Regions from separate parts of the Neobacillus sp. FW104-15D2 genome, predicted to be linked through region 2. Evidence: riboswitches for the same ligand, from Rfam matches in the RefSeq annotation. Region 2 holds a riboswitch; each other region holds the start of a gene.
What was found. A riboswitch is a leader RNA that binds a small molecule or an ion and turns the genes downstream of it on or off. The one in region 2 is predicted to bind cyclic di-AMP.
Positions count from the first base shown of each region.

Region 1: another riboswitch for cyclic di-AMP. It lies ahead of AC3WR0_RS22815 (sporulation protein); the one in region 2 lies ahead of AC3WR0_RS14015 (ArsB/NhaD family transporter).
Region 3: another riboswitch for cyclic di-AMP. It lies ahead of AC3WR0_RS23790 (APC family permease); the one in region 2 lies ahead of AC3WR0_RS14015 (ArsB/NhaD family transporter).

Region 1 is NZ_JBYTCJ010000039.1:1,910-5,172, forward strand. Features, by position in the region: gene AC3WR0_RS22805 (MFS transporter) at 1-423, opposite strand, end outside; gene AC3WR0_RS22810 (hypothetical protein) at 586-861, shown strand; cyclic di-AMP (ydaO/yuaA leader) riboswitch at 1,063-1,209, shown strand; gene AC3WR0_RS22815 (sporulation protein) at 1,396-1,761, shown strand; gene AC3WR0_RS22820 (DEAD/DEAH box helicase) at 2,177-3,263, shown strand, end outside.
Region 2 is NZ_JBYTCJ010000016.1:77,338-80,600, forward strand. Features, by position in the region: gene AC3WR0_RS14010 (TrkH family potassium uptake protein) at 1-103, opposite strand, end outside; gene AC3WR0_RS14015 (ArsB/NhaD family transporter) at 130-1,410, opposite strand; cyclic di-AMP (ydaO/yuaA leader) riboswitch at 1,519-1,687, opposite strand; gene AC3WR0_RS14020 (MFS transporter) at 1,898-3,263, shown strand, end outside.
Region 3 is NZ_JBYTCJ010000044.1:24,098-27,360, reverse strand. Features, by position in the region: gene AC3WR0_RS23790 (APC family permease) at 1-1,296, opposite strand, end outside; cyclic di-AMP (ydaO/yuaA leader) riboswitch at 1,450-1,588, opposite strand; gene AC3WR0_RS23785 (GerAB/ArcD/ProY family transporter) at 1,826-2,974, opposite strand; gene AC3WR0_RS23780 (Ger(x)C family spore germination protein) at 2,997-3,263, opposite strand, start outside.

The DNA of each region.
Region 1 (3,263 bases), on a different contig from region 2:
CTCCCATGCGTTAACATCTTTTATTGATTTCTTTAGTACGATGCTGGGAATTCCAGCTTTCCTTGCCGGAGCATACAGAGCTTCTCCTGCTGAAAGAAGAAAAGTGCCTGCATAGACAATCCACATGTCAGCTGCACTATTAATAAAAAGAAAAGATATGGCAATGAAAGCACGTACCAGGTCGGTAGTAATCAAAAGTCTCTTCCTGGTCCATTTTTTGGCGAATCTGCTGCTAAAAGGCCCAAATAGGAGAAAAGGGATCATTCTTAACGCCATTGTAAGCCCAACTGCTAGACCAGAGCCTGTAATTTCCAAAATAAGCGTCAATAACGCTACCTGACTGAAACGGTCACCAATTCCATTAACCACTCCAGCTAGAAATAACCTTCGGTATGATTTTTCATGCTTTATGGTTTGATACATTCTAGCCCTCCTTACATTAAATTAAGTAATTTAACGTTAATCTAATTAGATGTTAATCTAATTTATTTATCGTGTAAACAAAAATTTCAAAACTTTTTCATCCAAGACTCTGAATATTTAAAAAGGAAGAAAATATACATACATGGACAAGGAGGGGTTTGAATGGAAAACAAATTTATCTTACGGTTTTTTTATAATGAGGACAGTTCCATTTCCATACCAATTAAAGGAGAAAATGCAGAAGAAATTTCGAAAAGGATCATTGAACAAAATAAGACTTGGATTTCCTTCCCGCTACGAGATAAATACACAAAGAAATTAGGTTCCGAATTTGTCACTATTAACATAGAAAAAGTAAAATATTTTAAAGTGGAAAAACAAATCAATTCTTTATCGTCAAAATTTGACGAAGGAGATTTTGTAGAGATGAGTCAATAATAAGTAGTACATATCCGAGCCATTTTTCTAGACGAAAATGGCTTTTTTGTTTTCTTTGTCAAAATTTATAATAAAAGTGAGAGAAAGTAAGATAACCTGAGAGATTCACAGAAAAATCCCCGCAATGAACCTTTTTTGACATGTAATTGTACTATATTGGCAGTTTACATTTGTCGAACCACTGAATAAAATAGACAAGTATATAAATAATGGCTTAATCCTGATATTTTTCAGAAGCGGAGGAACCAATGTTACTTGGGGTTAATTCTGTTTTTTTCAGAAGGGGTGAATTTCTCTTTCGCCATCCTACCCGACAGCTAACTTCGCAGGCTAAGCGAGGGAGGTCCATAAGACCACCATGTTTTCGGTTTCTTTTTTAAGAAGTGGATACATGAAAGAAGGTCTTTTTATTTTGCATTTAAAATTAATATGTAGATGATAATTCCTCTAAATTGTTCGTGAATCAAAAAATAACCCTTACTATGATTCACCTGTATACAGCACAAATGAATCCAGAAGCAAAAGGTGATCAAAATGTTGGCAAATTATTTAAAACGTTTAATCGGTCAGCCAAAAATTGATATTAAACTTGATAAACCAGAGTATACTGCTGGTGGTGTTATTAATGGATCAATTGAATTCGAAGGCGGATTGATCAAAAACAAAATCAGCCGTATTGATATTGACTTGCTGGGTGAAAAGAAGTCTGTTCATGATGCATTAAACAGCATGTCTGTATTATGTTCACAGCCTTGTCATCCTCATAAAAAAGAATCTATCAGCTTTATTTTAACCATTCCTGAGGAACTGGAAAGAGAGAAAGATTACTCTCTTGAATTTAGTGTCAAACTAGATAATTCCTCTTTAATTACAAAAAGAAAAACACTAAAAGTATCCTAACCCTTTTGGCAGCATGGGCCATTTATAAGTATCCTAACCTTTTTAGCAGCATGGGCCATTTATTACACCTTATGAAACTTTTCTTGCGGATCCTATGTATATTCGTTCTATTGGTTTTGAATTAAGCCCTGACAATTAAGTCATAATGCCTTCTAATTAGATTAGCAAAACCAAATAATCAGTCGTAGGACAATTAATACCACCCATCCCCGGACCATACAGGCTGCAAATCCAACCAAATGTGAAAAAATAATAAGCAGGCCGTATACCATATCTGTCAGGTATAAGGCCTTTTTTGGATTTTACCTTCAATCTATTGTGATTTTCATTTTATATTAAAACCGCGGAATTATGTTACAATCGGGATTATTCAGTAGGAAAAAGTATAACAGCTCTAAAGGAAGGGACAAAGCTTTTGAACACTAAACTCAATCAAAAACTAATTATAGAAAAGTGCGGCTCTGTCTCCTTTAAACGTGGAGAATATTTTAACCGTACTAATAAAATCCTTTTTTCAGAATATGAATCAAATTACTGCAGGGCAATTGTCAACGGTGATGAAGATTTCCACGTGACAGTACATACTGATGAGAATGGTACCCTTCATACTTCCTGTGACTGTCCTAAGTTAGCCTCCTTTAAGAAGGACTGCCAGCACATTGCGGGAGTATTACTTGCTATTCTGGAACATCAGCGTAAAGGAACTGCCCCAACTGAAGAAAAGCAAAATAAAAAAGATTTAACAGAAGGAATAATTAACCTTTTCTCTAATCGTGCCATTAAAACAAGTGGGTATTTGCCTCATTTCGAAAAAAGAGAGGTAATTAATGCGTCTTTTATATGTAAGCCTATTTCTATAGGCAGTGAACGATATCTTTTCGGCCTGGAAATTGTTCTTGGATCTACTGTTGTAAAGGATATTCGAATGTTTTTGAATCACATCACCGAAGGCAGTCCTTACAAACATGTTGGTACATTTACATATGAACCAACTCTTCATTGTTTCGAAAAAGAAACAGATGCTGTTATTCATCAGCTTATCCAGGTGCTTCGTGACCAAAATGCTTATGGAATTACCACTCCTTTTCAAGAAAACAATCAGATGCTGCTCATACCTTCCTCCTCATGGGATCGGCTTCTCCCGTTGCTGATTAAGGCACAAAACACCAAGATGGAGTATGAGGGACAGACCTTCCAAGGAATCCCCTTAACGGATGAAATGCCTCCATTGGAATTCGAAATTACACAAAGCATCGAAAACAATTACCATTTAAGGATAAAAGGACTGCAGCGGTTGGTCATTTTTGATTCCTATCTGTCTGTTTTATTCGATGGGAAAATTAAAAAGCTTGAAAAAGAGGACTTTGAAAGGCTTTGGGAACTTGTCCAAATGCTGGCAACATCTGGAACCAATACAATCCCTATACCGAAAGAGAAGCTGCATTTTTTTCTGGAAAAAGTGGTTCTTGGATTAAAAAGATTGGGCCAGGTTCACATTTCTG
Region 2 (3,263 bases):
TCGAGACTGGAAAAGTTAAAAATAAAGTTCCTAGTAAAATGATTCCTGCGAATCCAAGAACTAATATTTTCGGCGGATCAAGATAATACTTTTTTCTCTGCATAAACATACTTCCCTATCATAATTTTTTTACAGCAAATATCTGAGATAGACATAAATCATAGAAATGAAAACTGAAACCAGCATTAATGGAAAACCAATAAAAAGAAATTTAACAAAGGAAATCTTCTGCCCTTCTTTTGCTGCAAGCCCCGCAACCACCAGGTTGGCAGAAGCTCCAATCAATGTCCCGTTCCCTCCAAGACAGGCACCGAGAGACAGACTCCACCAAAGCGGATCTAAATTGTTAATACCCAAATTCCCCATCTCTTTAATCATGGGGATCATGGTGGCCACAAAAGGGATATTATCTACGAAGGAAGAGACAATGGCACTCATCCAGAGAATTAATATGGTTGTGGATTTCAGTTCTCCTCCAGTCCAAGTCATTGCTTTTCTGGCAACCGATGCTATTAATCCCGTTTCAACAAGGCCACCGACAATCACAAACAGTCCAATAAAAAAGAAGAGGGTTGTCCATTCCACTTTTTCAAGTGCCTTTTCCAAATACTTATCACCAGTAATCAACAGAAGCAGAAATGCGCCTGCTAAAGCAATTGTAGCTGTTTCAATGCCTATTAATTGATGAAGAAAGAACCCGCCTATTGTAAGAACAATAACAAGAAGGCATTTTCTTAAAAGTGCTTTGTTTAGAATTTCTGCAAAAGGATCTTTTTCCAACAAACTGTCTATTAATTGCGGTGTTGTTTTTAATTGCTTTCTATATATGAGCGTAAGAATAAATAGAGTTACAATCATTATAATGATAATGACAGGCGTAAGGTTGTTGATAAAAGACAAGAAAGTCAGCTTTTTAACAGCACTTCCGATCATAATATTGGGAGGGTCACCAATCATAGTGGCGGTGCCGCCAATATTTGAGGCAAATATTTCCGAAATTAGATATGGCATTGGATTCACTTTAAGCTGAACAGTTATGCTTAACGTAACAGGAACAACAAGCAGAACAGTTGTCACGTTATCAAGGAATGCTGAAGCTATCGCTGTGAATATACTTAATGCCACTAGTATCCTGACAGGATTTCCTTTTACCTTTTGTGCTGACCAAACAGCAATAAATTCAAAAACACCTGTTTGAGAAGTAATCCCTACAATTACCATCATTCCGATTAATAATCCAATTGTATTAAAATCAATGTGATGCAAGGCACTTTCCTGGTCAAGTACACCGAGTGCTACCATAAGGATTGCGCCAATCATTGATATAATGGTCCTATGTATTTTTTCAGAAATAATAAATCCGTATGTAACTAGAAAAATAATAAGTGAAATACTTTCTTGTGCTCCCAACCATTTTCACTCCAGTTCTGTAATTGTATTTTTTGCTTTCTCCCCGAATGTATTCCTATAAAACAAAAAACACCTGGGTATACCTTGGGTGTTAACAGCCTTTTTAATAGCGTTTTCCTAGGCCTCTAACGGAGTTAGCTGTCGGATTCCGGACTAAAAATTCCCTCCCCTTTTGAAAAAAATGCTTAAGAGATGCATTATTCTCGAAAGGGACCCACCCCAAGTGGATTCCCACGCAATGCTGCCCCCGCTTACGAAGATTCAGCGAAATTATTATGCAAGGAAAAATATACTACTATCAATATTAACAAACAAGCTAACAGCTGTCAGGATTTTATTTTTGAATATTTAGAACCACAAAATATTATTTTTAAAATAGGCTTTTCTTCCTTTCTCAACATGTGGTATTTTTAATTCGAAATATACTACCGGTTTAAAATGATTAGGCTTTTTAAGGACAAAGAATTTGACCTCCAAGGGGAATGAAATGACAATCGAAAAAAAACAGCTTTTTTTGCAAACGGCAAGCCTGATTGCTGGCTTTATGGTTTGGGTACTGCTTTCTTCCCTAATGCCTTTTATTAAGGAAGATATCCCTCTTTCACTAACCCAACAAGCTTGGGTCATAGCGTTGCCAGTCCTGTTAGGTTCCTTGCTCAGAATACCTTTTGGTTACTTGACAAATAAATATGGAGCAAGGGTCTTATTTCTTTGGAGTTTTGTTATCCTTCTTATTCCTATTACTATAATTTATTTTGCCACATCCCTCTTTACACTGCTTATCGGCGGGGTTCTTTTAGGAGTAGGCGGGGCTCTTTTTTCAGTAGGAGTTACCTCGCTTCCTAAATACTACCCGAAAGAAAAACATGGATTAATTAATGGTATCTACGGAGCAGGAAATATAGGGACGGCTATCACAGCCTTCATAGTACCTATCCTTGCAGCCTCCCTTGGCTGGAGAAGGACTACAGCCATTTTCTTTGCTGGAATAGCTATTTTTATCCTTTTGACCTTCTTGATTGGTGATCGCAAAGAAAAAAGAGTAAGTGTACCATTTTATGATCAATTCATTGAAGTAAGAAAAAACTCAAGATTATGGTTCCTTTGTCTGTTTTATTTTATAACCTTTGGTTCCTTTGTTGCATTTACTATCTATCTTCCCTCCTTTTTAATTAATCAATTTGACTTAAACAAAATCGATGCTGGGATTAGGACAGCCGGATTTATTGCCATTGCTACTATATTTAGGCCTGTTGGTGGGTGGCTAGGTGACAAAATCAATTCATTATTTATATTAATTCCGGTTTTTGCTGGATTAACCTTCTCTGGTTTCCTTTTATCCTTTACACCTTCTTTACCTATATATTCTTTTGGATGCCTCCTTGTTGCCTTTTGCGCAGGAATTGGGAACGGAGCAATTTTTAGAATAGTGCCGGTATACTTTTCAAAACAGGCAGGTGTGGTTAATGGAATAGTAAGTGCCAGCGGCGGAATAGGCGGCTTCTTCCCTCCTTTAGTCCTTACTCTTTTCTTTAATCTAACAGGTCATTACGCTATTGGATTTATGACTTTATCTGAGTTTTCCCTTGCTAGTTTACTATTGGTTTTTTGGATGTTCTATCAGGATAAGCTAAAACTTGCTGAAAAAATTATTGATCATTCATTTGAAGGAATTCTCGTAACTGACTCAGAGGGAATAATCCAAAAGGTTAATTCGTCTTTTTCTAAAATTACTGGTTTTTCACATAAGGATGTAATAGGAAAAACTCCAAGTGTCCTTCAATCAGGTGAACACGGCAATGATTTTTATAAAAATATGTGGGAAAGTCTTCAGCAAAACGGTATTTGGGAAG
Region 3 (3,263 bases), on a different contig from region 2:
TACCTGCCCGAACTTGGTAATAAAAAAGATCATCATGACCACAAAACTGATCAAGGCCCCAACAAAGTTGGTGATTAATTTTACTATCCATCCCTGCGGTTTTTCCCGGATCCATTTTACCAGCATTCCAGTCTGAGAAAGAGTAAATGGAATAAACACTCCTACCGCATAAAGAGGAATCAATCGTTCTGTCCGGCCTTTAAATACAATGATCAAAATGATGGCCATAACAGCGAGGAAGATGATTCCATTGGAATAACCCAGCCGATCGCCTCTTATAGTAAACATCCTGGCGATATATTTATCTTTTGCCAAATTAACGGCCAGCAAAGGAAAAGCCGAATAACCAGTGTTGGCTGCCAGAACCAGGATCATAGCGGTTGTAGCCTGGATAAAGTAATACATATAATTACGGCCAAATGTCTTAGCTGTTATTTGGGAAACAACCGTTTCTTTTTCATGTGGGACAATGCCGTAATAATACGCTAAATATACGATACCTGTAAACAGTACAGCAAGAATGAATCCCATTGCTATCAAGGTTTTGGCTGCATTTTTGGGTGCCGGATCCTTAAAGTTAGGAATCGCGTTCGAAATGGCTTCTACACCTGTCAAAGCAGAACAGCCAGATGCAAAGGCTCTAAGTAATAAAAATAAAGTGATACCAGCAACAGGCGTTCCAATTGGTGAATGTGCTTCTGCTGGTACGGCTCCCGTAACAATGTGATAAATACCAACAATGATTAAAATAACAAGGGCCAGAACGAATAAATAAACGGGATAAGCTAAAACAGACGCCGATTCAGTTATCCCTCTAAGATTTAAGATGGTAATAAATATGACTAATATAATAGCAATCAAGACGTTGTATGGATGTAATGATGGAAAAGCCGAAGTAATCGCATCCGTACCAGCTGATACACTTACAGCCACGGTTAAAATATAATCAACCAACAATGAACCGCCTGCTATTAATCCGGGATTTTCACCAAGGTTCTCTTTAGAAACAACATAGGCTCCTCCGCCATGCGGATAGGCATAGATAATTTGCCGGTATGATAGGATCAAGGCTATTAATAGAAATAAAACCCCTATCGCTATAGGCAGCGAATACCAAAAGGCGATAGCACTTATCGAAACGAGGACAAGAAGAATTTGCTCGGGCCCGTAAGCCACTGACGAAAGGGCGTCAGATGAAAGAATTGCCAATGCCTTTACCTTATTTAATTTTTGTTCCCCTAATTCATGAGATTTTAGGGGTCTTCCTATCAAAAACCTCTTTAGTACATTTAACAATTAATTCCGCCCCCATAAATTTTTCTTTTGTATAATTCCCTTTTTTTAGAAATCAAATCAGAGACAAGTTTTATTATTTTTGTAATAAAAAAAGCCCTCCAGGCATAGTAAGCTGCCCAGCGGACTAAAGTTTCCTCGTCTCACCAGTTTTCACCTTCCACTCCTGTTACGCTTACGAGGTTAGCTGTCGGGTTCGGGCCATAAGAGTAGCCCTTCCTATTTAAGGATTCACCCCAAGTGGAAACCACAATCTCGGGTCCCCCGCTCCATAAGGATTAAGCGAATTAGAACTATGAAACTGATTTACATATTACTCCTGTAATTTTCATTTGTAAATGAATATGTGGAAAGGAAAAGCCCTTGCTTACAGAGCTTAATAAAAAGTACTTACAATGAGACTAAAAAAAGGAAAACTTTTAACAAAAATTCATTACTGACATGAAGACTTCTTAGAGTTTGTAAGGTTTAAGGCTAGAATAATCCAGTAACAATTCGGCTTAACTAGATGGAATGTACTTCCATACCCAGCTCATTGATTTGTAGAGCTTATTTCTGATTTCGAAGTTTGATCGCTGGTTGTTTTCTGCTTTTTCTTTCTGTTCCTAAAAAAAGCAATAACGAGCAGCATCATAGGAATGATGATTTGAAAGGGCCAATGTAAGTAGATAGGGACTATCTTCAAACCTTCCTTTATATGTTCTGCATAATTTGAAGCGATCGTAAGTGAGGCAAATAAAACAATTAAACCAATTGGAAAAGTTAACTTGCTTGTATTCTTAAATTTAAATAATTCAGTTGCTCCCAGCACGGCAGCATAAAAGTAGAGAGTTATTTTGAAAAACCCGCCAATAACCAGGTAAAGCATAAAAAATACATCCAGTCTTTCAATAAAATTCATAAGATCAATTTTTGAAATCGTGCTTAGCAAAGGGAAAGGAGAACGAATAATAAGGTCTGTCCCCAGAGCAGCAATATTGATAATGGTTGTAATGATTATATTTATTCCGCTCAGAATAATCCCTGAAAGGCACACCAATTTTGCTTTTTTTGGTTCATTTAAATTGGGAAGAATCATGGTAAAGATGATCATTTCACCAAAAGGGAAGGTAATGGTTTCGCCCAATGTTTTCTTTATTACCGGCATTATGCCATTTTCCAATATTGGTTTAAGATTTTCTAAATGCAGCAGTCCTGAAAATAGAACTAATAAAAAACCTATAATGGCCATTAAATAAACCATCATAAATAAAAGCTCTCCTACCCGGGCCAAAACTTCAAGGCCTTTATGGATGGCGTAAATGACGGTAAGAACCATCAATGCATTAAGGATAAAAAGCGGGGTATTCGTATAGATGGTTGTCGTTAATAATTCACCGATATCACGCATTACCCTAGATGCACAATAAAGAAAATAGACGATATATAAAAATCCAAGGATGCTTCCAATAAATTTTCCTGTAATTTTTTGTACATATCCAGTCAGGGGCAAATCCGGGTAATAGCTAAACAGGCGATGATAGACAAGAAAAAGCAGAAGACCTCCTGCCATCCCTAGCAGGACAGCTATCCACGCATCCTGCTTCAAGCCAGAAGCAATACCTACAACAATAGAACTGCCCATCTCAAACAAAAATACAAGGACAAACAATTGGAACGAATTGATCTTAATGGTGTCCATCCATGCTCCCCCTTCTGTAGGGTTATTGTTTCATATCCACCGAAAACGGATTGGTCCGAATCCCACCCCGGCGGAGATAGGAATCTACTTTAACTGTCACTTTTAATTCGGCAAACTGATTATCCCAATCTTTACTAATCCTTTTCCATAGCTTCGGGTCAGTACGGTGAACGGCATCTCCGAAACCAAAAATATCACTGCGTTGTTTTTGAGCAGATTTAATGGTATCCAGTACTTCCTTCTGAATTGAATTTTCCATTTTTTGTTCAATTTTCCCGATGACGTCTGG